3 regions of the Pseudoalteromonas issachenkonii genome follow, and region 2 is predicted to be linked to each of the others. Evidence: predicted binding sites of a transcription regulator. Region 2 holds the regulator's gene; each other region holds the start of a gene.
What was found. The regulator ArgR, encoded in region 2, controls arginine synthesis, uptake and breakdown. The targets are predictions, from matches to a motif close to ANTGAATANNTATTCANT.

Region 1: a site for ArgR is predicted at 5,371-5,388, ahead of PISS_RS03135 (OadG family protein). Genes of this name have one in related genera too.
Region 3: a site for ArgR is predicted at 5,568-5,585, ahead of PISS_RS17645 (arginase family protein). Genes of this name have one in related genera too.

What each region holds. Positions count from the first base shown of each region.
Region 1 covers NZ_CP011030.1:676,025-683,976, forward strand. The annotation lists gene alaS (alanine--tRNA ligase) at 1-2,299, shown strand, start outside; gene PISS_RS03110 (aspartate kinase) at 2,306-3,523, shown strand; gene csrA (carbon storage regulator CsrA) at 3,614-3,805, shown strand; gene PISS_RS03120 (YcxB family protein) at 3,861-4,328, opposite strand; gene PISS_RS03125 (hypothetical protein) at 4,498-4,689, opposite strand; gene PISS_RS03130 (DUF1328 domain-containing protein) at 4,736-4,909, opposite strand; gene PISS_RS03135 (OadG family protein) at 5,432-5,677, shown strand; gene oadA (sodium-extruding oxaloacetate decarboxylase subunit alpha) at 5,690-7,471, shown strand; gene PISS_RS03145 (sodium ion-translocating decarboxylase subunit beta) at 7,486-7,952, shown strand, end outside.
Region 2 covers NZ_CP011030.1:2,934,603-2,942,554, forward strand. The annotation lists gene cgtA (Obg family GTPase CgtA) at 1-180, opposite strand, end outside; gene rpmA (50S ribosomal protein L27) at 335-592, opposite strand; gene rplU (50S ribosomal protein L21) at 609-920, opposite strand; gene ispB (octaprenyl diphosphate synthase) at 1,344-2,315, shown strand; gene mdh (malate dehydrogenase) at 2,392-3,324, opposite strand; gene argR (transcriptional regulator ArgR) at 3,540-4,007, shown strand; gene PISS_RS13630 (Dyp-type peroxidase) at 4,065-4,964, opposite strand; gene PISS_RS13635 (ABC transporter ATP-binding protein) at 5,004-6,056, opposite strand; gene PISS_RS13640 (ABC transporter permease) at 6,057-7,688, opposite strand; gene PISS_RS13645 (Fe(3+) ABC transporter substrate-binding protein) at 7,688-7,952, opposite strand, start outside.
Region 3 covers NZ_CP011031.1:444,880-452,831, forward strand. The annotation lists gene PISS_RS17620 (SDR family NAD(P)-dependent oxidoreductase) at 1-252, opposite strand, end outside; gene PISS_RS17625 (thiol-disulfide oxidoreductase DCC family protein) at 249-647, opposite strand; gene ppc (phosphoenolpyruvate carboxylase) at 768-3,413, shown strand; gene cdd (cytidine deaminase) at 3,536-4,465, shown strand; gene udp (uridine phosphorylase) at 4,454-5,209, opposite strand; gene PISS_RS17645 (arginase family protein) at 5,622-6,731, shown strand; gene PISS_RS17650 (substrate-binding periplasmic protein) at 6,829-7,530, shown strand; gene paeA (polyamine export protein PaeA) at 7,651-7,952, shown strand, end outside.

The DNA of each region.
Region 1 (7,952 bases), 1.1 Mb from region 2:
TGATTACTTTAAGCAAGATGCAATTAAATTTGCTTGGGAGTTTTTAACTGAGGTTGTAAAACTACCAAAAGAAAAGCTGTTAGTAACCATTTACCATGATGACGAAGAAGCCTTTGGCTACTGGGCTAACGATATAGGCTTACCTGAAGATCGTATTATTCGTATTGCAACGAGCGATAACTTTTGGTCTATGGGTGATACGGGTCCTTGTGGTCCATGTTCTGAAATATTTTATGATCATGGCGAGCATATTTGGGGCGGTCCTCCGGGCACACCTGAAGAAGATGGTGACCGTTTCATTGAAATTTGGAACTTAGTATTTATGCAATACAACCGTCAAAGCGACGGGACTATGGAGCCACTTCCTAAGCAATCTGTTGATACAGGTATGGGCCTTGAGCGTATTTCAGCTATTTTACAAGGTGTGCATTCAAACTACGAAATCGACTTATTCCAAGGCTTAATTGCGGCCGCTGCAAGCGTTACCAATGCACAAGATATGGATGATAAATCACTTCGCGTGGTAGCCGATCATATTCGTTCGTGTGCATTTTTAATTTCAGATGGGGTTATGCCATCAAATGAAGGCCGTGGTTATGTATTGCGTCGTATTATTCGTCGTGCAGTACGTCACGGTAATAAGTTAGGTGCTAAAGGCGCGTTTTTCTATAAATTGGTTGCTGCACTTATTGAGCAAATGGGTCAAGCGTACCCAGAGCTTGCTAAGCAACAAGAAATTATTGAAAAAGTACTACGTATTGAAGAAGAGCAGTTTGGTAAAACGCTTGAGCGTGGTTTAGCTATTTTAGAAGAAAGCTTAAGTGATTTAACCGGGGATGTGATCCCGGGTGACTTAGTATTTAAGCTTTACGATACCTATGGTTTCCCTGCTGATTTAACAGCCGATGTTGCGCGTGAGCGCCAGATGACGATTGACCATCAAGGTTTTGAAGCATGCATGGCAGTACAACGTAAAACTGCGCAACAAGCGGGTAAGTTTGGGGCTGATTACAATGACCAATTAAAATCAGACAAGCACACTGACTTTAAAGGCTACGATAGCACTCATTACAGTGGCACAGTGGTAGAAATTTTTGCTGGTGGCGAAGCTGTATCATTACTTGAAGATGGTCAACAAGGTATTATTGTTTTAGACCGTACTCCGTTTTACGCTGAATCAGGCGGCCAAATTGGTGATAGCGGAACAATCACAGTAGCCGGCGGTGAGTTTGTGGTGACTAATACCACTAAACTGGGTAATGCTTTTGCTCACCATGGAACAGTTCAAGGGCGTATTGGCGTTAACGATAAAGTGGATGCAACTATTGACGATGCGCGCCGTGACAGTATTAAGAAAAACCACACCGCTACGCATATTTTGCATGAAGCACTGCGTCAGCTTTTAGGTGAGCACGTATCGCAAAAAGGTTCACTTGTGCAGCCAGATCGTCTGCGTTTTGACTTCTCACATTTTGAAGCGGTGACTAAACAAGAACTGCGCGAAATTGAGCGCGTAGTGAATGACGAAATTCGTCGTAACTTTGCTCTTAACACTGAGCTAATGGCAATTGATGATGCTAAAGCAAAAGGTGCAATGGCGCTGTTTGGCGAAAAGTACGATGACGAAGTACGCGTTGTGACTATTGGTGACTACTCAATCGAGCTTTGTGGTGGTACACACGTAGAGCGTGCGGGTGACATTGGTTTATTCAAAATTGTATCTGAAAGCGGTATTGCTGCTGGTGTTCGTCGAATTGAAGCGGTAACAGGTGCAGAGGCAATTGCTTATGTAAGCGAGCAAGAGCAACAATTAGCTGATGTTGCAGCGCTTGTAAAAGGTGACAATGCGTCAGTGCTTGAAAAAGTAACTGCCTTGCTTGAAAAGTCGAAAGGGCTTGAAAAACAAGTTGCCCAGCTTAACGATAAACTAGCCAGTGCGGCAGGTGCATCGTTACTTGATTCAGTGGTTGAAATTAACGGGGTTAAACTGTTAGTGGCCAACGTTGAGGGCACAGAATCAAAAGCGCTTCGCGGTATGGTTGATGACCTTAAAAATAAAATTGGCTCAGGTGTTATTGCCTTAGGTGTTGCCAGCGGCGACAAAGTAAGCCTAATTGCGGGTGTAACTAAAGACTTAACTGGCAAAGTAAAAGCGGGTGAGTTAGTTAATCACATGGCAGGCCAAGTCGGTGGTAAAGGCGGCGGTCGTCCAGATATGGCGCAAGCGGGTGGTTCTGAGCCACAAAATTTAACTGCAGCACTTGATAGCGTAACAGCTTGGTTAACTGAGCGTACTTAAGCTTAAGTGGCACTTATAGTTCAAAAATTTGGCGGCACTTCGGTAGGCTCAATAGAGCGTATTGAAGCGGTCGCCGACCTTGTTGTTAAAACCAAGCAACAAGGCCACCAAGTGGTGGTGGTGCTTTCGGCAATGTCGGGAGAAACCAATCGCTTAATTAATCTTGCCAAACAAATCGACTCTCGCCCGAGTAGTCGTGAACTCGATGTATTACTGAGTACCGGTGAACAAGTCTCTATCGCTTTATTAGCGATGGCCATTATTAAACGCGGCCATTCAGCGGTAAGCTTACTAGCCGATCAAGTGAATATATTAACCGATAACATGTTCGGTAAAGCCCGTGTAGAAGAAGTTGCGGCAACGCGTTTAAAACATGAACTTGAACATAACCGTATTGCTATTATTGCCGGCTTTCAGGGGCGCGATATTGAGGGCAACGTGACCACGCTTGGCCGTGGTGGCACCGATACCTCAGCGGTTGAAATTGCTGGTGCAATAAAAGCCGATGAGTGTCAGATCTATACCGATGTTGATGGCGTATATACTACAGACCCGCGTGTGGAACCTAACGCACGACGTTTAAGTCATGTTACCTTTGCTGAAATGCTTGAGCTGGCAAGTTTAGGCGCTAAAGTATTACATATTCGCTCTGTAGAATCTGCTGGTAAACACAATGTTCCTCTGCGGGTGTTATCTAGCTTTAAACCCGATGAAGGCACGTTAATTAGTTTTGAGGAGAGCGACGTGACAAGCAATGTCGTATCGGGTATTGCATTTAATCGAGATGAGTGCTTAATTAAGGTGCATGGAATGCCGCAAGGCACCAAACATCTTGCAAAAGTTTTGAAACTTTTTGCTGATAATGGCATCGAAATAGATATGATTAATCAAATTAATCATAAAGTTGAAAAAGTCGACTATGCTTTTACTGTGCATTTAAATGATTACTTAAACGCACTTGATTTGTTAACGGCTGAGCAACAGCAATTTGACGCACATGCAATTGACGGATTGACCAATGTGGCGAAAGTGTCAGCGGTGGGTATGGGGATGAAATCTCATTCCGGGGTAGCGAGTTTATTTTTTGATTCGCTAGCACAAGAAAACATTGATGTGATGTTTGTTGCCACCTCAGAGATCAAAATTTCAGTTTTAATAGATGAAAAATACCTAGAGCTGGCTGTTCGTGCATTACATAAGACATTTTTAACAGAAAATGAATAGATTGAGAGTTTTTACTTACTTTTTAGTCTAATTTTAATTAAAATGTTTGTGCGGAATCTTATAATTTTATTGGAACATGGGAGCAAGAGAATGCTAATACTAACTCGTAGAGTAGGCGAGACCCTTATGATTGGTGACGAAGTAACCGTTACTGTTCTAGGTGTTAAAGGAAATCAAGTTCGTATCGGTGTTAACGCACCTAAAGACGTATCAGTTCATCGTGAAGAAATTTACATGCGCATACAAGCTGAAAAGTCTAACCCTAATCCGGGCAATGCTTAATCAACATAGTATAAAATGTGCTAGTTAATATAACTATGACATTTGTAAAAGCCACTCATTGAGTGGCTTTTTTGTTTATAAAATCAATCGTTTCTTCGTCGAGTATTGCCTTAGAAATGTATTGCATACCGCTTTTACTTTTTAACAGTAGCCCGCAATCGGTGGTAATTATTTCGTTAATGTCGTGCCAAGCTAACTGGTAATTTTTGTAATGATTGGTTGATTTTATTCCGTCTTCGTCGAAGGTGAGAGTGACTTCAGAACCAGACGCTCTGCTTAGCATTTGCCTGGTAACCCACCATGGGCGGCGATAGTAAAAGGCGATGCATTCGAGTAGGGCTAGCATCAGCAAAAATGTACCTAGGTAATGATCTCCTAAACCATAAATACCAAATAATCCCAATGCAACAAGCAGTGCTAATAAAAAATATTTAGGTTGCGCGCGTTTACTATAAGGCAGCGATTGGTCGAAGCATTCATAAAAGTAAGGTTTATCGAGTTTATAGGTTGTCGTAAATACCATGCATCTATACTTAAAAGCTATTTTTTATCATTTTAGCAAGCTATGTGGCAAATGCGCAGCTTAAAAAGAATTAATAGTTCAGAGTTTATAATTAATGGGTAGCAACTTGGCGACTAGTACTAAACACAAAAAAAGCGACCAAATGGTCGCTTTTTAAAAAGGGGCTGAATTAGCAATTTGTTTCTTCAGCGTTGACACCTTCTTTTACTTCTTCACAAGCATCTTCTACTTTATTTTGAACATCTGTCACGGCTTCGTCGATGCGTTCACCGGCTTCTTCTGCATGATTGTCTTCACAACCCATAATAAATGCACTTGCGAATAGGCCAATAGCTGCTGCTTTAAGTGTTGATGATTTCATAATGTAATTCCTTGTATATAAATTTAAAAATTTCGTTGTTTCTTATCTACCTGGGGCTTTTACCACGTAAAGCGCCAGAGACAAGTGAAATAACCAGTAAAACTAAAAAGATAAAAAATATGATTTTAGCAATTCCTGCTGCGGCTCCTGCAATACCACCAAATCCTAAAACGGCTGCGATTAGTGCGATCACCAAAAATGTAATTGTCCAGCGTAACATTGTCATCTCCTTGATTTATCTAAGTGTTAAAGTGTTGTTTTTATATAAGCGAGTAATGTGCCAGTATTTTATTTTGTTTTAAATCAATGGTTTAACTTGTATTTTTGAGTTTGGCTTTATATTAGGTTGGTAATTTTTACGGTTTTATCTGTAACTTATTCACAGTGGTGTCTGATGAGATAATAAATAGTTTTTACAGTCGTTATTTTGGTAAGACCAATTAGCATTTTTTTTGGCAGTTTTTATTGGATTAGCTCATTAGGTATATTTTTATGTGTTTTTACAGAATATTATGGTTTTTATATATTCTTTGTTTATAACGAACATTTTTACCATCTATATGTATAGGTTAAATAAGCTATTTTAGATGGTGTTAACCTTATTGGTGATATGTTACTTTTAGATTAATTGGTTTTACCAATTTACAATGTGTAGACAAAAGAATAGTTTTTGTTACTATTGGTGAATATTTATTTAAATAAACTGGTTTTTTATGTATTCAGTTTTGAACAGGGGAGAATTATGGATATAGGGGCTTTGCTCACAACTGCAGGCAATTTAATGCTAACCGGTATGGTGGGTGTGTTTGTATTTCTTTCTTTATTGATTGGTGCAGTGACAGTTATGTCTAAGCTGGCTAGCAAATTTTCTCAGCCAGAACTTGAAGTATCACAGAGAACACCATCTTTTAAATCTCAAGGTGTGCCAAATGAGCACATCGCTGCAATTAGTGCTGCCATTGCTCAGTACAAAACAAATAATAATTAGAGGAGCATACCAATGGCTAAATTAAAAATAACAGAACTCGTACTTCGAGACGCACATCAGTCGCTTTTAGCTACCCGCATGCGATTAGACGACATGTTACCTATTGCAAAAAAAATTGATGACGCAGGTTATTGGTCTATAGAGTCTTGGGGTGGGGCTACCTTTGACTCATGTATTCGTTATTTAGGCGAAGATCCTTGGGAGCGTATTCGCGCGCTTAAAAAGGCGATGCCAAATACACCCCAGCAAATGTTACTTCGCGGTCAAAACTTATTGGGGTATCGCCATTATGCTGATGACGTTGTTGAAAAGTTTGTTGAGCGCGCACACAAAAATGGCGTAGACGTATTTCGTATTTTTGATGCCATGAATGATGTACGTAACTTAGAAACTGCCATAAAAGCGGCGGTTAAAGTAGGCGCGCATGCCCAAGGTACGATTTCTTACACAGTAAGCCCGGTACACACATTGGATATGTGGCTAACACTTGCTAAGCAGCTTGAAGAATTAGGTTGTCATTCAATTTGTATTAAAGATATGGCGGGATTGCTTAAGCCTTACGATGCAGAAAAACTGATTAAAGGCTTAAAAGAAACGGTTTCAATTCCTATTGCCATGCAATGTCATGCAACAACGGGTTTAAGTACCGCAACGTATCAAAAAGCGATTGATGCCGGTATTGATATGCTCGATACGGCTGTATCGTCTATGAGTATGACTTATGGTCATTCAGCAACTGAAACAATTGCTGCAATCGTGGAAGGTACTGAGCGTGATACTGGGCTTGATTTAAACCACCTTGAAGAAATTGCAGCTTACTTTAGAGACGTACGTAAAAAGTACGCTGCGTTTGAAGGCAGTTTAAAAGGTGTTGATGGCCGAATTTTATTAGCCCAAGTGCCAGGTGGTATGTTAACTAACATGGAAAATCAGCTTAAAGAGCAAGGCGCTGCTGATAAACTAAACGAAGTATTACTTGAAATTCCACGGGTGCGTGAGGATTTGGGCTTTATTCCATTAGTTACACCGACCTCGCAAATTGTTGGTACTCAGGCAGTACTTAATGTGCTTACTGGCGAGCGCTATAAAACCATCACCAAAGAAACCGCGGGCGTATTAAAAGGTGAGTATGGTTCAACACCTGCTCCTATGAATAAAGAGTTACAAGAGCGTGTACTTGATGGCAGCGAAGCAATTACCTGTCGCCCTGCAGATGTGATCAAACCTGAACTTGAAACGCTTGAGGCTGAATTAAGTAAACTTGCGCAAGAGCAAGGCTTAACGCTTGCTGATGAGCAAATTGATGATGTGCTCACGTATGCCTTATTCCCACAAATTGGTTTGAAGTTTATTAAAAACCGCAATAACCCTGACGCATTTGAACCTGTTCCTAGCGCTGATGATAGCTCCAATAAAGCACCTGAAAAATCAGCGGCAAACAATAAAGGCGTTAAGGCTGAGCAATACAGCGTTAAAGTAGATGGCAAAGTATACGATGTCGTGGTTGCTCAAGGCGGTGAGCTTAAAGAGGTGACGCTAAAAGACTCTGAGCATATTCCACAGTCGGCATCAGTTGCTTCAGGTGAAACTCTTAATGCGCCACTTGCCGGTAATATCTTTAAAATTAAAGTAAAGCCAGGTCAGGTAGTAAATGAAGGTGATGTGGTGATTATTATGGAAGCCATGAAAATGGAAACCGAAGTACGCGCCATGCATACCGGTACAATTGCAGACGTGCTTGTCTCTGAAGGTGATTCAGTGTCAACCGGCGATGCAATGATTGCATTAGCTTAAGGAGTAATTAGAGGATGGATGGTATTTTAAACCTCTGGCATGCCACAGGCATTGCTAACTTTACATTTCCTGGGCTGATCATGATTGCCGTTGGTTGTTTGTTATTATTTTTAGCTATAGTTAAAAACTTTGAGCCGCTACTATTACTGCCCATTGGTTTTGGGGCTATTTTAACTAATATTCCTGTGGCGGGCTTATCTGACCCTGGTGGCTTACTTTATTATGTTTACTATGTAGGTATTGATACCGGAATTTTTCCGTTATTAATATTTATGGGAGTGGGCGCGCTCACTGACTTTAGTGCCTTAATTGCAAATCCGCGTATGTTGTTATTAGGTGCTGCGGCGCAGTTTGGTATTTTTGCTACCTTATTTGGGGCTATTTTACTTAACTTTATTCCAGGGTTTGAGTTTAGTTTACAAGATGCGTCAGCAATTGCCATTATTGGTGGCGCTGATGGGCCAACCGCTATCTTTTTAGC
Region 2 (7,952 bases):
TTGATAGTCAATAAGGGTATTTAAGTTTTCATCAGCTTGTAGATAAACACTACCACCGTCTCCACCGTCACCGCCATCAGGTCCACCATCTGGAACATATTTCTCACGACGAAAAGACACGATGCCGCTGCCACCGTCACCAGCTTCTGCGCGAATTTCTACTTCATCTACAAACTTCATGATTACTCACTTTAGGGATTGGCTTGTTAATAACTCTATTATATACCTAAGTGGCCTATAGAGCACACTGAGCATAAAAACACTTGGGTATATATTTAAACATGCTTAAAACAAAAAACCCCGCAAAGGCGGGGTTTTTTAACTACCTTACTGATTACTCAGCTACGATAGTTACGTATTTACGGTTTAAAGGACCTTTTTGTTCAAACTGAACTTTACCATCTGCTTTTGCGAAGATAGTGTGGTCTTTACCGATACCTACGTTTGCGCCTGGGTGGAAACGAGTTCCACGCTGACGAACAATGATGCTACCCGCTAGAACTGATTCGCCACCAAAACGCTTAACACCTAGGCGTTTGCTTTCTGAATCGCGACCGTTACGAGTACTACCAGCTGCTTTTTTATGTGCCATTTCTAAGTACCTCTAATTAAGCGCTAATGCCAGTGATTTTAACTTCTGTGAACCATTGACGATGGCCCATTTGCTTACGAGAATGCTTACGGCGTCTAAATTTAACAACCTTAATCTTCTCACCGCGACCGTGTGAAACAACCTCAGCTGTTACTTTACCACCGTTTACGAACGGTACACCAATCTCGATCTTCTCACCATCAGCAACTAAAAGTACTGAATCAAATTCAACTGCTGCACCAGTTTCAACGTCTAATTTCTCAAGACGAATTGTTTGACCTTCAGTCACACGGTGCTGTTTACCACCACTTTGGAAAACCGCGTACATAATTAACTCCGTCTGTGCGCCCTCAAATCGACGCAACTAAAATATTCTTCAATAGGGCGCGAAGTTTACGCTAATGCGTAAAAACTAGCAAGCCTCTTTTTGTAATTAAATGAATAAAAAGTAGCTGCATTGAGAGCAATTCAATATTTCCTCTATTTTATATTAAAATCCCCCTTTGCCAAGCGCTTTTTAACGGTTACAGAAAATAAATTAGCAATAGCAAAGCGAGCCTATGTAGTTCAATTAACCGCCAAGGGTGATTCAAAATTAAACCAGGGTGTTTAATCAATTATTCACAAGGTTAATAGGTCATTTAACCTACTTAAGGGTGTTTTTTTAAGGAATCATCACAAAATATCGAGCTAATGCATTTTTTGTTGTACAATCTGCGCCGTTCACACATTAAAATTGGCTCGGAGATCAATGGATATAAAAGCTATCCAGGCGTTAATCGAAAGCGATATGAATGACGTCAATCAACTAATACATGCGCAAATGCGCTCAGATGTGGCGTTAGTTAATCAACTTGGTTTATATATTGTTAACAGCGGTGGCAAACGTGTTCGCCCTATGTTGGCTATTTTGGCGGCTAAAGCGCTAGGTTACCAAGGCAAAGATCACATTACGCTAGCAACTATCATTGAATTTATTCATACCGCAACGCTTTTACATGATGATGTTGTAGATGAATCTAATTTGCGCCGTGGCACACCTACAGCAAATGCTGAGTTTGGTAATGCTGCTAGCGTACTGGTGGGTGATTTTATTTACACCCGCTCGTTTCAGCTAATGGTGGGTCTTGGTAAAATGCAAATAATGCAAGTACTGGCTGATGCAACCAACATTATTGCTGAAGGTGAAGTGCTGCAATTAATGAACTGCAACGACCCTGATACCACTGAAGCCAGTTATATGCAGGTTATTTATTCTAAAACCGCCAAGCTATTTGAAGCAGCGACGGGTCTTGCGGCCATTATTACTGAGCAAGACGATAGTGTACTAGAGGCACTTAATTTGTATGGCATGCATTTAGGTACTGCTTTTCAGTTAGTGGATGATGTTTTAGATTACAACGCTGATGCCGACCAACTTGGTAAAAACATTGGCGACGATTTAGCTGAAGGTAAGCCGACGTTACCTCTTATATATGCAATGCAACACGGTAGTGAGCATCAAACACAGTTAATAAGAGACGCTATTGAGCACTGTAATGGTATGGAGCACCTTGACGAGATACTGGCTGCGCTCAAACATACCAATGCCCTTGAGTTCACAATGAAAAAAGCCGAGCAAGAAGCTAATAAAGCAATTGCCTGTTTAGATTGCTTAGCTGAGTCGAGTTACAAGCAAGCACTAATTAGCTTAGCTAGAATAGCGGTTGACCGCGACCACTAAGTAATACTGTGTAGATAATTCCGAGCAATAAAAAAGCCTGCAAATGCAGGCTTTTTTTATGGGTTAATTTTGGCTATTACGCCATAAAATCAACACCTTCTTTGATATCTTTTTTCAGCGTTTCAAGCATGTCATTTTTAGCTTGCTCTTCAAATGCGCTTAGAGTGCCGTAAGAAAGAATTTCTTCTACGCCATTTTTGCCTAAACGTACCGGGTGTGCAAAGTACTCTGCATCGCCATTTTCAACAGCAACGTATGCATAATCTACAACGTCTTCACCTTGTAAGCCTTTAACTAAAGACATACAAAAACGTGCTGCAGCAGCACCCATAGATAATGTTGCAGAACCACCGCCCGCTTTAGCATTAACTACTTCAGTACCTGCGTTTTGGATACGAGGAGTTAGTGTAGCTACTTCTTCATCAGTGAAAGTAACACCTTCAACTTGAGAAAGTAACGGTAGAATGGTTGTGCCTGAGTGGCCACCAATCACTGGTACTTTAACACTTGCTACGTCTACGCCTTTAAGTTCAGCAATAAACGCTTCAGAACGGATCACATCTAAAGTTGTAATACCAAATACACGCTTAGCATCGTAAGTACCTGCTTTTTTGAATACTTCAGCAACAATCGGTACAGTTCCATTAACTGGATTAGTGATAATACCTACAAGCGCTTTAGGACAGTTAGCAACAATGCCTTCTGCTAATGTTTTAATGATACCAGCGTTAACATTAAATAAATCAGCACGATCCATACCTGGCTTACGTGGCATACCCGCTGGGATTAAAACAATATCACAACCTGTTAATGCTTTATCTAGTGCATCTGCACCAAAACCTTCAACTTTTACATCTGTTGGGATATGAGAAAGGTCAACAGCAACACCAGGAACTACTGGCGCAACATCATATAGTGATAATTCTGAACCAGCTGGTAAGCCTGTTTTTAATAATAAAGACAACGCTTGACCGATACCACCTGCAGCACCTAATACAGCAACTTTCATTGGAATTCTCCGTGATTTGAGGAAGGAAATATTTGTGGTTTATAAGATAAAGAAATTAGCGACTAAAAACAAATTTATCCTGCCTATTTTAGCTATATTTTCGACCATAGTTGTAAACTTTGCTGTTTAAACGCAGCAAAACCTAAACAACTGCTGCATAAATATGCATTTTTGTGTAGAATTTGCAGTATCGACAACATAACTAATTAGACACTATGCAACCACAAGACAAACAAGAAGCATTGGTAAAAGCCTTTAAAGCACTTTTAAAAGAAGAGAATTTTGGCTCACAAGGCGAAATAGTTGACGCATTAAAAGAACAAGGCTTTGATAATATTAGCCAAAGTAAAGTGTCGCGGATGTTAAGTAAGTTTGGCGCGGTACGCACCCGCAATGCAAAACAAGAAATGGTGTACTGTTTACCTGCCGAAATGGGTGTACCAACCGCTAAAAGCCCGTTACGCCAGTTAGTTATTGACATTATGCATAACGAAATGATGATTATTATTCGCACCAGTCCTGGGGCTGCTCAGCTAATTGCCCGTTTACTTGACTCATTAGGTAAAGCAGATGGCGTATTAGGAACAATTGCCGGCGATGACACTATTTTTATTGCGCCAGCGAAAGTATCAGAAATAGACCTCACATTAGAGCGTGTGCGTATTTTGTTTGATACGGTTTAAACTCGTTTGGTTATCACTGTTACGGCTATACTAATACGTAGCCGTTACTGGCTTGTTTTATAGCTGCTTTAGAAATCGCACTGAGGGTGCAAAAAACGCAGAGCCCATATCTGCTTGAGTAAAATCAAGCCAATGGTCGTAATACTCCCCCTGCCCTAATCGGCTATTGAGTACTTTCTCGAACGCATCCCCTTTAGCCGAGCACGTAATCATTAACATCCCCTGCTCATACACGTCGCCATAAGGCATACTTTGATTTAGTAATAATGCTTGCCCCTGTTCATCTTTTAATTCACTTCGGGTTGCATGGCTGCTTTCAAGTGCGGGGCTTATTAGGGTATTGTCGAGACGAGTACGCCCCATTATTTGTTCTTGTTCTTGCAACGACAAGTGCTGCCATAACGTTAAGTCATGCTTATAGCGCTGAACATGAATATAGCTGCCTTGATCTTCAAAGCTATCAGGCTTATTAACGAGGGCCGTTACCCGTTTTTGACGACCATGCGGAGTATCGCCCGCATAAATAAAACCATTAAAATCACGGCCATCTAGAAAACGAAAATTACGAATTTGCTCCACCAGCTCAACATCAGGGTTGAAAAGTTTTAATATTTGCAATGCAAACAGGTGGTTTACATCTTCTCTGTCTGAGCGGATTTGTACAAATAAATCGCATGGCCTTGCACTCATCACAAAATCGCTATGGGTGATATTAGGAAAGCTTTGCAGCTCACTTGGCATATAATCGGGCAGAATGTGTGGCCAATATTGCGCGCCAATGGCGACCATACAAGAAAGCATAGATTCAGAGAACTGATCACTAAACTCATCTTCAATATCGCTCACTTTTTTAAGCTTAGCGCGAAGTGATTCGTCGTGACCATCAAGTACATTAAAAAATAAGTGCAAACCGTGTAAGTTTGCTTCAGCACAAATCCCTGATTGCGCTTGCGCCATTGTTATTCCTTACTTTTTAGAGCAAAACACAGCGATTAATTACGATTCAAAAAAATTCACCGTGTGCGGTTTTATTTTTATTATAACCTGTTCATTAATTTCAAATGACTGGCCATACTGGGCTGCAACTTCTATTTCTTGCTCAGCAATAACCACAGTGTATACATAAGCAGAGCCAATAAAGCGACTACTTAATATACTAACCCGCTCAGATTGCTGTTGAGTATCGTTATTACTAGCAAGTTCAAGTTGATGCGGACGCACATAAATAACGCCCTTATCGGCCACGCCATACTGCTGTGGCTGTATTGATTCAACCACCCCAAACTGCGTTTGATATTCAGTGGCGGTTAATACGGTTGCGCTTAAGTATATGCCCTGACCCAGAAACTCTGCAACATCCTTTGAACGTGGTTTAGCAAAAAGCTGTTCTGGCGTACCTTGCTGCGCAATTTTACCTTGGTGCATAACCGCAAGTGTATCTGAAAAAGCAAACGCCTCTTCTTTTGAGTGAGTAACAAACACAGCCGATACTTGCTGCGCCTTAATAATGCGCCTAATGTCGGCAATTAACTCAAATCGTACTTGGGTATCAATATTAGAAAATGGCTCGTCAAGTAACAGTAAGCTAGGTTTATAAGCTAATGCGCGTGCAATCGCTACTCGTTGTTGTTGCCCACCAGAGAGTTGATGAGGGTACCTATCGGCGCAGCCCACCAAATGTACCAGCTTTAGCATTTCACTAACGCGTGCGTGTTTATCTGCTTTGCTCATGCCGCTTAGCCCAAACGCAATATTATTAGCCACCGTTAAATGCGGAAATAACGCATAGTCCTGAAACATCATGCCAATATTACGATGCTCTGGTGAAACAAACGTATTAGCATCACTGACTAGCTTACCATCAATAAATACCTGCCCTTGTTTGGCCTCAATTAAACCTGCAATCGCTTTTAATGTGGTCGTTTTACCGCAGCCACTGGCACCGAGTAAACACACTATTTCGTCTTTACCTAAGGTTAAATCTAAATTATCTATCACCTTAGTCCCGTTATATGCATAGCTCACGCCTTGTAAAATCAAACTACTCATTTAGCTACGTTGCTCCATTGAACGGTTAATAAAATATAACGGAATAAACCCCACCACCACAATAAACAAAGCCGATATAGAGGCCAGCTCTAATTGTTCATCGCTTACATACTGAAACACATGAGTTGCTAAGCTTTCAAAATCAAAAGGCCTTAACAACAAAGCTGCGGGTAGCTCTTTCATACACTCGATAAAGACCAATAAACCGGCGGTTAATAAGCCTCGGCGTAATAAAGGTAAGTGCACTAAGCGTAATGTGCGCCCTTGGCTTTTTCCCATTGACTGGCTTGCCATATCAAGGGAGGGACTAATGCGTGAAAAGCTCGACTCAATAGCTCCGTGTGCAACGGCGTAAAACCGCACTATATAAGCAAAAATAATAGTGAGTAAGCTGCCAGTAAGTAATAAACCAATATCTAAATCATAAGGAGCTAAAGTGCGGTTGATAGTATTTTCTAATAGGGTGAGTGGCAACAATACCGCTATCGCTAATACTGTGCCGGGTAACGCATAGCCCGTACTGGCCAAACGCCCGGGTATTAATGGATTTGTTTGTTTAGCAATGCGCTGATAAAACACCACTAAAACACTCAGTATAATAGTCACCGCACTGACTACAGCCGCCACTTTTAAACTTTGCCATGCATAGCTAAAAAACTCACTATTCCACGCTTGATCAAAATACATAACCGCGTATTTGAGCAATACAACCATTGGAATAATAAACGAAATAATTAAAATAAAGCTACAAAACCCCGTTGCTAGCCACGCAGATTTGCCTTTGAGGATATAAAGCGCTTCACTGTTCACACTCGATTGACGCTCAAATACCGCTTGGTTACGACGGCTAAAACGCTCGGTGATCAATGCTAAGAACAGCAATAACAACATCACCCCTGAAATTTTTGCTGCTGCAGTTAATGAATAATAGCCAAACCAAGTATCGTATACGGCAGTGGTTAATGTACTGACAGCAAAATAGCTTACGGTGGCAAAATCAGCCATGGTTTCCATGCTGATCAAAGCAAGTGCCGCTACAATGGCACCGCGGGATAATACAAGGCTGACTTTAAAAAAGCTTTTCCATGCATTTAGCCCCATTAACTGACTGGCTTGGACTAACTTAAAAGATTGTTCTCGCAGTGCAGTTTTAAAAATTAAATATAAATACGGGTAGAGTACCAGCGCAATCATAACAATAGCCCCTGGTAAGGTGCGTATATCAAAAAACCAGTAATCACTTGGCGACTGCCAACCAAACCACTCTCTTAGAGTTATTTGTACCGGCCCCGCATAATCGAGTAAATCGGTGTACACATAAGCAATAATATAAGTAGGCATGGCAAGAGGCAGCATCAGTGCCCATTCAAATTGTTTTTTACCAGGAAAACGGCAATAAGCAGTTAACCAACCCAGCGGCAATGCAATGGCGCAACTAAGCAGCCCTACACCTAAAACAAGTAATACTGTATTGCTTATATAGTCCCACAGTACGGTATTCCACAGGTGGGTAAATACCTCTGAGTCGCCTTGTAAAGATTCTAATAGTAGGAAAAACAACGGGGTCGACAGCAATAACCCCGTCGACCACGCAATAAGCTGCCATTTTGACAGCTGAAATTTATAAGTCATTAAAGATCGAACTTCACCTCATCAATTAGCTTAAGGGCTAACGGACGATATTTGCTAATTTCATCAAGCGGTAAGCTGTCTTCCTTAAAGCTTCCCCATGATGCAACCAAACTAGAAAGTTTCACACCTGGCTTAACCGGATACTCCATATTGAGCGAGGCATACATATTTTGCGCCTTATTGTCTGTCATATACTCTATGAGTTTCAAGGCATTTTCAGGGTTTTTAGCATACTTAGTAATAACCGCACCCGATACATTTATA
Region 3 (7,952 bases), on a different replicon from region 2:
GTCGTTATGTAATTGACCATTAAATATTATTACCTGAGCAAGCTCAATTTGTTGTGACTTTAACGACTGGGTTAGCTCATTTAGGCTTTGCGCCGAGTAGTCGCTGTGGAAATAGGTTACCTTGTCATCATTATGCTCAATATTCGATGAGCTGACACAAATTATATTAAATTGTGTTGCTTGCTGATTTAAATGATTTACGTAGGACTGTGCAATGGCGCTACTGGCGCCAAATAAAATCACTGTTTTCATTTTTCACCTTTAGATTTCATATTGCATTGACCATTACTACACTGCGCATTGGGCATTAAAAAACGGCTAATGTGGTGACGATATTTTGCAAAAAAAGTGTAAGCATGATCGGCAAAAAAGCGAATTACTGGCAAACGAATTATTTTAAGCCAGCGGTATTTTCCAACGATGCGCCAAGCTTGATAAGTGACGTCTAAGCCGTAAATCATCTGCCCCTTATCAGTTTGGGCGTGCAATAAATCCATGGCATTTTGTTTATCGATTGCAGGAAAACGCTCACTAAAATCATCCGCATTTAAATCTTCTAGTGTAATTTTATGATCAACATCGGCACGTTTTAAATGTTGCATTTCTGCATTGCAAAGGGGGCAATTACCATCGTAAAAAATGATCATGTCATCGCTTTGTGTTTATTTTACATATGCTTTTTTACGACAAGGCGATGCAAATGGATCTATTAAATATTCCCGCTTAATGATATTAATAGGTCTCCAAGAAACGAAGGAGAGCTAGAAATGAGTGAACAATATGCCGCCTTGCGAGGTAATGTTAGTCTACTTGGTCAATTATTAGGACAAACTATTAAAGATGCCCAAGGCCAAGAGATTTTAGATAAAGTAGAAGAAATTCGGGCTTTATCAAAATCATCTCGCAGTGGCAATGAAGCCGATCGCCAAGCGTTAATTGATGTACTCCATGCGCTTAGTGATGAGGAGCTTTTACCGGTTGCCCGTTCATTTAATCATTTTTTAAACTTAGCTAATGTTGCTGAGCAGTTTCATACCGTATCACGTTTTAATGATGTTGGTTTTTGCCAACTAAATCCTCTCACTCAAACATTAAAAACGTTAGCAGCAAAGGCCGAACAAGGTCAGCTTAATCATAATCATTTAGCCGACACACTCTCAAAACTCCACATAAACTTAGTACTAACCGCTCACCCAACCGAAGTGACTCGACGTACTATTATTAACAAACATGTTGAACTAAGCGATTGTTTAGCATCACTTGAGCGCACCGACAACCTTGCGCAGGAGCGCGAAGCGATATTAAATCGAATTGCGCAGCTAATTAGCCAAGCTTGGCATACTGACGATATTCGTCGTTCTCGCCCAAGCCCAGTTGATGAAGCTAAATGGGGCTATGCGGTAATTGAAAATAGCTTATGGGATGCCGTGCCACGTTTTTTACGTGAGTTTAGCCAGCATGTTAAACAGCATTTGAGCCTTGAGCTACCAGCTAACTACAGTCCGATAGAATTTACGTCATGGATGGGGGGGGATCGAGATGGTAACCCGTTTGTAACCGCCGAGGTGACTAAGCAAGTACTCGATCATGGCCGTTGGATGGCGCTGGATTTATACCAGCGTGATTTAGAAACTTTGTGTGCTGAACTTTCCATGTCTGATGCCAGCGATGAGCTTATTAAGCTGGCAGGGCAAGAGTTTGAACCTTATCGAGCCGTGCTCAAAGAGCTTAAAAATCAAGTGGCTGAAACAGTGATGTACTTAAGCGCTAAAATTAAAAATAAGCGTACAGAATCACAAGATTTAATTACTGATATTAACCAAATTAAGCACCCAATTGAGGTGTGTTATCGCTCATTGTTAAAATGCAATATGCAAGTGGTTGCTGATGGCTTGCTATTAGATGTGATCCATCGTGTAAATAGCTTTGGTTTGCGTTTGGCAAAACTGGATGTGCGACAGGATTCGTCAAGACACAGCGATGTGTTTTCAGAATTAACTCGTCATTTAGGTATTGGCGATTACAATCAATGGGAAGAGCAAGACAAACAAGCTTTTTTACTGACAGAGCTAAATTCACGTCGTCCGCTTATTCCTAGGCATTGGCAACCAAGTCCAGAAGTGCAAGAGGTGCTTGATACCTTTGATGTTATTGCACAGCAAGATGAAAAAACCTTTGGTTTATACATTATCTCTATGGCACGAACCGCCTCTGACATATTAGCAGTGCAGCTATTACTTAAAGAGTCTGGCTGTGGTTTTGAACTGCCTGTGGCGCCTTTATTCGAAACCTTGGATGACTTAAACGATGGCCACAACGTCATCACTACGCTTTTAAATAACGAGTGGTACCGTGGACACATCAAAAACACCCAAAATGTAATGATTGGCTATTCAGACTCAGCCAAAGATGCAGGCATGATGGCTGCTGGTTGGGCACAATATGAGGCAATGGATAAGCTCGTACAACTAGCGGATGAACGCGGTATTGAGCTTATTTTATTCCATGGACGTGGTGGTACGGTTGGACGTGGTGGTGCGCCTGCTGCACAAGCATTGCATTCTCAGCCGCCGGGGTCGTTAAAAGGCGGGCTTAGGGTAACAGAGCAAGGTGAGATGATCCGCTTTAAATTTGGCCTGCCTAATGTTGCATTACAAAGCTTAAATATTTATGCAGGTGCGGTACTACAAAGTAATTTATTGCCACCACCAGAGCCTAAATCACAGTGGCGCGAAGTAATGGCATTAATTAGCGATGTGTCGTGTGAGCATTACCGTAATGTGGTGCGCCACGATGAAAACTTTGTACCTTACTTTAGAATGGCGACACCTGAATTAGAACTGTCAAAACTACCGTTAGGCTCAAGGCCTGCAAAACGAAATCCAAATGGAGGGGTTGAGAGCTTACGTGCTATTCCATGGATTTTTGCGTGGAGTCAAAACCGGTTAATGTTACCTGCATGGTTAGGTGCATTAAGTGGACTTAAAGCCGCGCTTGAAAAATATGGGATTGAAACCTTAAGCGAAATGAGTTTGCAATGGCCGTTCTTTAGAGCACGTTTAGAAATGCTAGAAATGGTATTTAGTAAAGCGGATAGCTGGTTGAGTGAGCATTACGATAATGCGCTGGTGGAAGAGATGTATAAGCCTTTAGGTGTTGCCTTGCGAGAGGAACTTGGTGAGGCGATGACGTTAGTGCAATCATTAAGCCCACAAAAAAGCTTATTGGCTGATCAGCCTTGGATCAAAGAGTCTATTGGGCTTAGAAACCCATACACCGACCCGCTTAATGTATTACAAGTTGAGTTATTACGTCGTTCTCGTGGCGATGATAAAGGCAATGAAAATGATATAGACAATGCCTTGATGATCACTATGACCGGTATTGCAGCGGGTATGCGTAATACAGGTTAATCCAAAACTAGATTAGTTTTAGAGGGAACACACGACGTGTTCCCTTTTTTTACGTTGAATAGGCTGGTATTTAGTTTGCCAACCTTTTACACTACTTGGCCATTGAACAAATAAAAACTATTATGGCTTCAGCAACTTTTAAAGTGCAACATAATACAGCACTTAGCAATTCACACATTTCTCTAAACGTAGCGCAAACGCAAGCTCTACGCAGTCAATTAAAAACTCAACGCGGTATTTTATATTCAAGCGATATTAAAGCGCTTTGCACCGAGCTTAATGTTAGCGACGATGCATTATTACAAGGCTTAGTGCCTATGGCTTCAGAGTTTTCCGTTGCACCTATTTCCAAATTTCATGTCGGCGCAATTGTAAAAGGGCTCGATTCACAAGGAAACACTACTTTTTACTTTGGCGCTAACGCTGAGTTTGACCATCAAGCACTTAGTTTAGTGGTGCACGGTGAGCAATCTGCAATTAATAATGCCTGGTTAAATGGCGGTAAAAAAATTCTTAAAATAGCGATTAGTGATGTCCCATGTGGGTACTGTCGTCAATTTATGAATGAACTCGCTGATGCGAAAGAGCTTGATATTTTACTGCCAGCACAAAACTTTAAATTGGCAGAGTTATTACCTCATTCATTTGGACCAACCGATTTAGGCAATGAGCACAGCTTATTTAACCCAGCAGAGCAAACTAATTGTTTTGAAAACAAACAACTTGATGAAAAGCTGATGAGCTATGCTTTAGCGGCTTATGTGCCATATAGCCAAAATTACAGTGCAGTAAAAATAAGTACGTTTGAAAATGGTGATTTTTATGGCAGCTATGCAGAAAATGCAGCGTACAGCCCGAGTTTATCGCCATTACAAAGTGCTGTGAGTCAGTTGTTTTTAGCAGGACTGAGCTTTGATAAGCAAACAGTTAAATCAGTTACGTTATTAGAAACGGCTGGACATGAAAACCAATCAGGGGTGGCAAAAGCCGTGTTAGCAAGCTTTACTGGCTTGCCAACACTTGAGGTTATTAGCGCAACATTAGCCAAGTAACACTTTAGCGGCTTCAAGTACCACGGCAACCGATTTTTTCTCAATCTCGCCGTGGTCTACGTTAGGAATTTCTTGACGTGTTCTATTTACTAATACACCTGCAACACAGGCTGCTTGTAGGCCAAGAGCGGCACACATAGTAAATAAAGTAGCCGATTCCATTTCGTAGTTCATCACGCCTAGTTTTTGCCATTCTTCACAGCTACCCTGTAATGACTTTGGAACATAACCAGAATGCGTATCGTAACGCTCTTGTCCTGGGTAGAAGGTATCGCTTGAAGCGGTGATACCGATATGAAAATCGATGTTTAGGTTTTCACAGGCTTTTACCATCGCTTGAGTGGCAAAAAAATCAGAAACAGCAGGGTAGCACAGCGGTGCAAAATGCTGACTCGCGCCATCCAAACGAACTGAGGCTTGGCTAATTAAAATATCGCCTTCGTTAATGTGCGGCTGAATCGCGCCTGTTGTGCCAATGCGAAGAAAGCTACGTACGCCAAGTTGAGCCAGTTCTTCAACCGCAATTGACGTTGAAGGGCCGCCAATACCGGTTGAACATACAACCACTGAGTGGCCGTTTAATTGGCCTAAATAAATGTGAAACTCACGCGTTTGAGCAAGGCAGGTTGGATTATCTAAGAACTGTGAAATGCGTGCTGCACGATCTGGATCCCCTGGAACAATAGCCAGTTTTGCACCTTTTAAATCATCAATACACAGTCCTAAGTGAAATACCTTTTCCATAACTAAGCCTTTTTAATAAGAGTTGTTGTCAATTTAACATGATTACGAGAAACCTAAATGAAGTACAGGACGGATGTCCGTATTGATTTATTCATCAACTCTGAATATTCAATCAATGGCTAAAATTACTAACAAAATGAGCCAGTTGACTTGTTTGCTCAGACACTATATTCATACCTCAGAGCAAACCAGTAGCTAGCCAAAAGAGTTGTTAGCTAAATTTTAAATTGTTTATATTCATAAGGTTAGTTAGTAGGTTTTGTATTGTTTTGCCACTGACCTAACCTCGCAAAACACAACGTTCAGTGATTTTTATAACCACAGACAATTAATTTTTAATTTATTCAGCGTTCGTCGTTTTGCATAACTACTCAATAATAGACAAGATATTCAGATTGAAAAAGGGTTTACAATGAGCACACAATTTCAAGCATTTAAAAATAAAGTTGAACACTGTTTATGTGCACCTGGCGACGGTGTATTTACGGTTAATACGGCAAAAGAACGCAAAGCAGCACTCAGAAATAAATTATATGGCCAAACTGAAAATGTCGATGCTTTATGGCGTGACTCGCTAAATGAATTACCTAACTCACCCCACAAAGCGGTTATGCTGGGAATTAGCTCTGATTGTGGTGGTGGTATTTTACGCGGTGCAAACTGGGGGCCTTTATTTTTACGTTCAGCTTTAATTGACCAGCAAACACAGTGTCGTTCATTTGACTTAGGTGATGTGCGCGTAATACCGCATTTATTACACGATAAATACTTAAACGAGGCAACAATTACCAATTGCCAAAAAGCGCTTTATGGCAATGACAATAACGATCATTTCGTAAGTCCACTGTCTATTACCGAAGATGTATGTGACAGCTTTTATGCAACATTCCAAGATAAAGGCATTTTTGGTATTGGTGGCGACCACTCAATTAGCTACCCGTTAACAAAAGCGTATTTAAAAGCCAAACGCGAGCAAGGTAAACGTACGGCAATTATTCATTTTGACGCCCACACCGATTTATTGGTTGAGCGTTTAGGCATCGATTTATGTTTTGGCTCTTGGTGTACCCATATTTTAGAATTTTTACCCGCGCCACATCATTTAATTCAATTTGGTATTCGCTCAAGTGGTAAGCCTAAATCACATTGGGAAAGTACTTTTGGCGTTAAACAGCACTGGGCTGCTGAAATTATTGAGCGTGGCGCAGCCGCTGTTGCTGCCGATACAATCGCGCAACTAAAGGCTGACAAGGTTGATGAAGTGTATGTAAGCTTTGATATTGACGCACTAGATGCTCAATTTGCTTCAGCAACAGGTACACCTGAAGAAAATGGATTAACACCACAGCATGCGCTTGATATTTTGTCAGCCATTGCCGATGAGTTTCCAATAACCGGTGCAGATATGATGGAAATCGCGCCGTTTACCGACAGCTCATTAGTGGGTCAATCAAGCTCAGAGACGACGCTTAGAGAAGGCGCTAAAATTTCAGCATTCTTAATTGCAGCAATGAATCGTTAATCCTAAAGGTCAAAATTGGCTATTTGTAAATAATCCGCTATATTAAATTTGCTTTTATCAAAAAAGTAACATCTTAAATTTTATATAGTGGGTTATTGTGACTAAGTGGTATTGTGTATTATTGTTCATTGTAAGTCATCATTGTGCGGCTAAACTTACTGTTGTGACAGAGAACTTTGCGCCTGCGCAGTATCTGGACGCGAATAACAATTTAGTAGGTGATGCTGCCGATAAAGTCCGATTAGTGCTTGATAGCGTAGGTATTGATTATTCAATTTCTGTAAATGATTGGAGTATGGCTTACAATATTGCACTGAGAGATCCCCAAACCTGTATATTTTCTATTTCTCGTTCGCCTGAGCGGGAACATAATTTTATTTGGTTTGCTAAGCTTGCCCAATTTGACACTAATTTTTACTCCCTTAAAAGCAAAGGTATTTCCTTAACTAATTTAGAGCAGGCAAAGCAATACCGTATTGCGGTTTTAAAAGATAACTACAGCCATCATTACTTACTTTCAAAGGGCTTTAAAGAAAACGAAAATTTAATGCTGTTTAGTAGTTTTGATAATATTTTTAAGATAATCCAAACCCGAAGTTCGAGTATTGATTTAGTTGTTATACCAGCGCAGCGAATAAAACATGAACAATCTCATTTATTAAATAAATTACAACTCGAATTACTCATGCCCATTAACGCCCATCAAGCCCCTTTATATTTCGCCTGTAATAAAAATCTACCCGATAACGTAAAGCAACAACTTAGCGCGGCTTTTTCTTCATATGAGTCTAAACTATAAATATTAAGCTTTTGATTTTTATTAGTTATTAATATTATTTAAATATCAATTGCCCTGTCTATAAAAGCGTCTATAATCCAGCTGCTTTTGCTTGTAAAAGCGATTATTTTGGAGTTATAAATGGGTGATTTAATCGGGATTGCGTTATTAATCTTGATGAGTGCGTTATTTGCGATGTCAGAAATTTCGATTGCCGCTTCACGCAAAATTAAGTTAAGAGTAATGGCGGACGAGGGCAATGTGCACGCTTTGGCGGTTTTAAAGCTGCAAGAGCAGCCTGGGGCTTTTTTCGCCATGATCCAAATTACGCTCAATGCGATTGCGATATTAGGCGGGATTGTTGGCGAGCAAGCATTGTCTCCTTACATGCAAGAAATACTACAGCTGTTTTATCAAGGTCCATTACTTGGGCAAATTAGCTT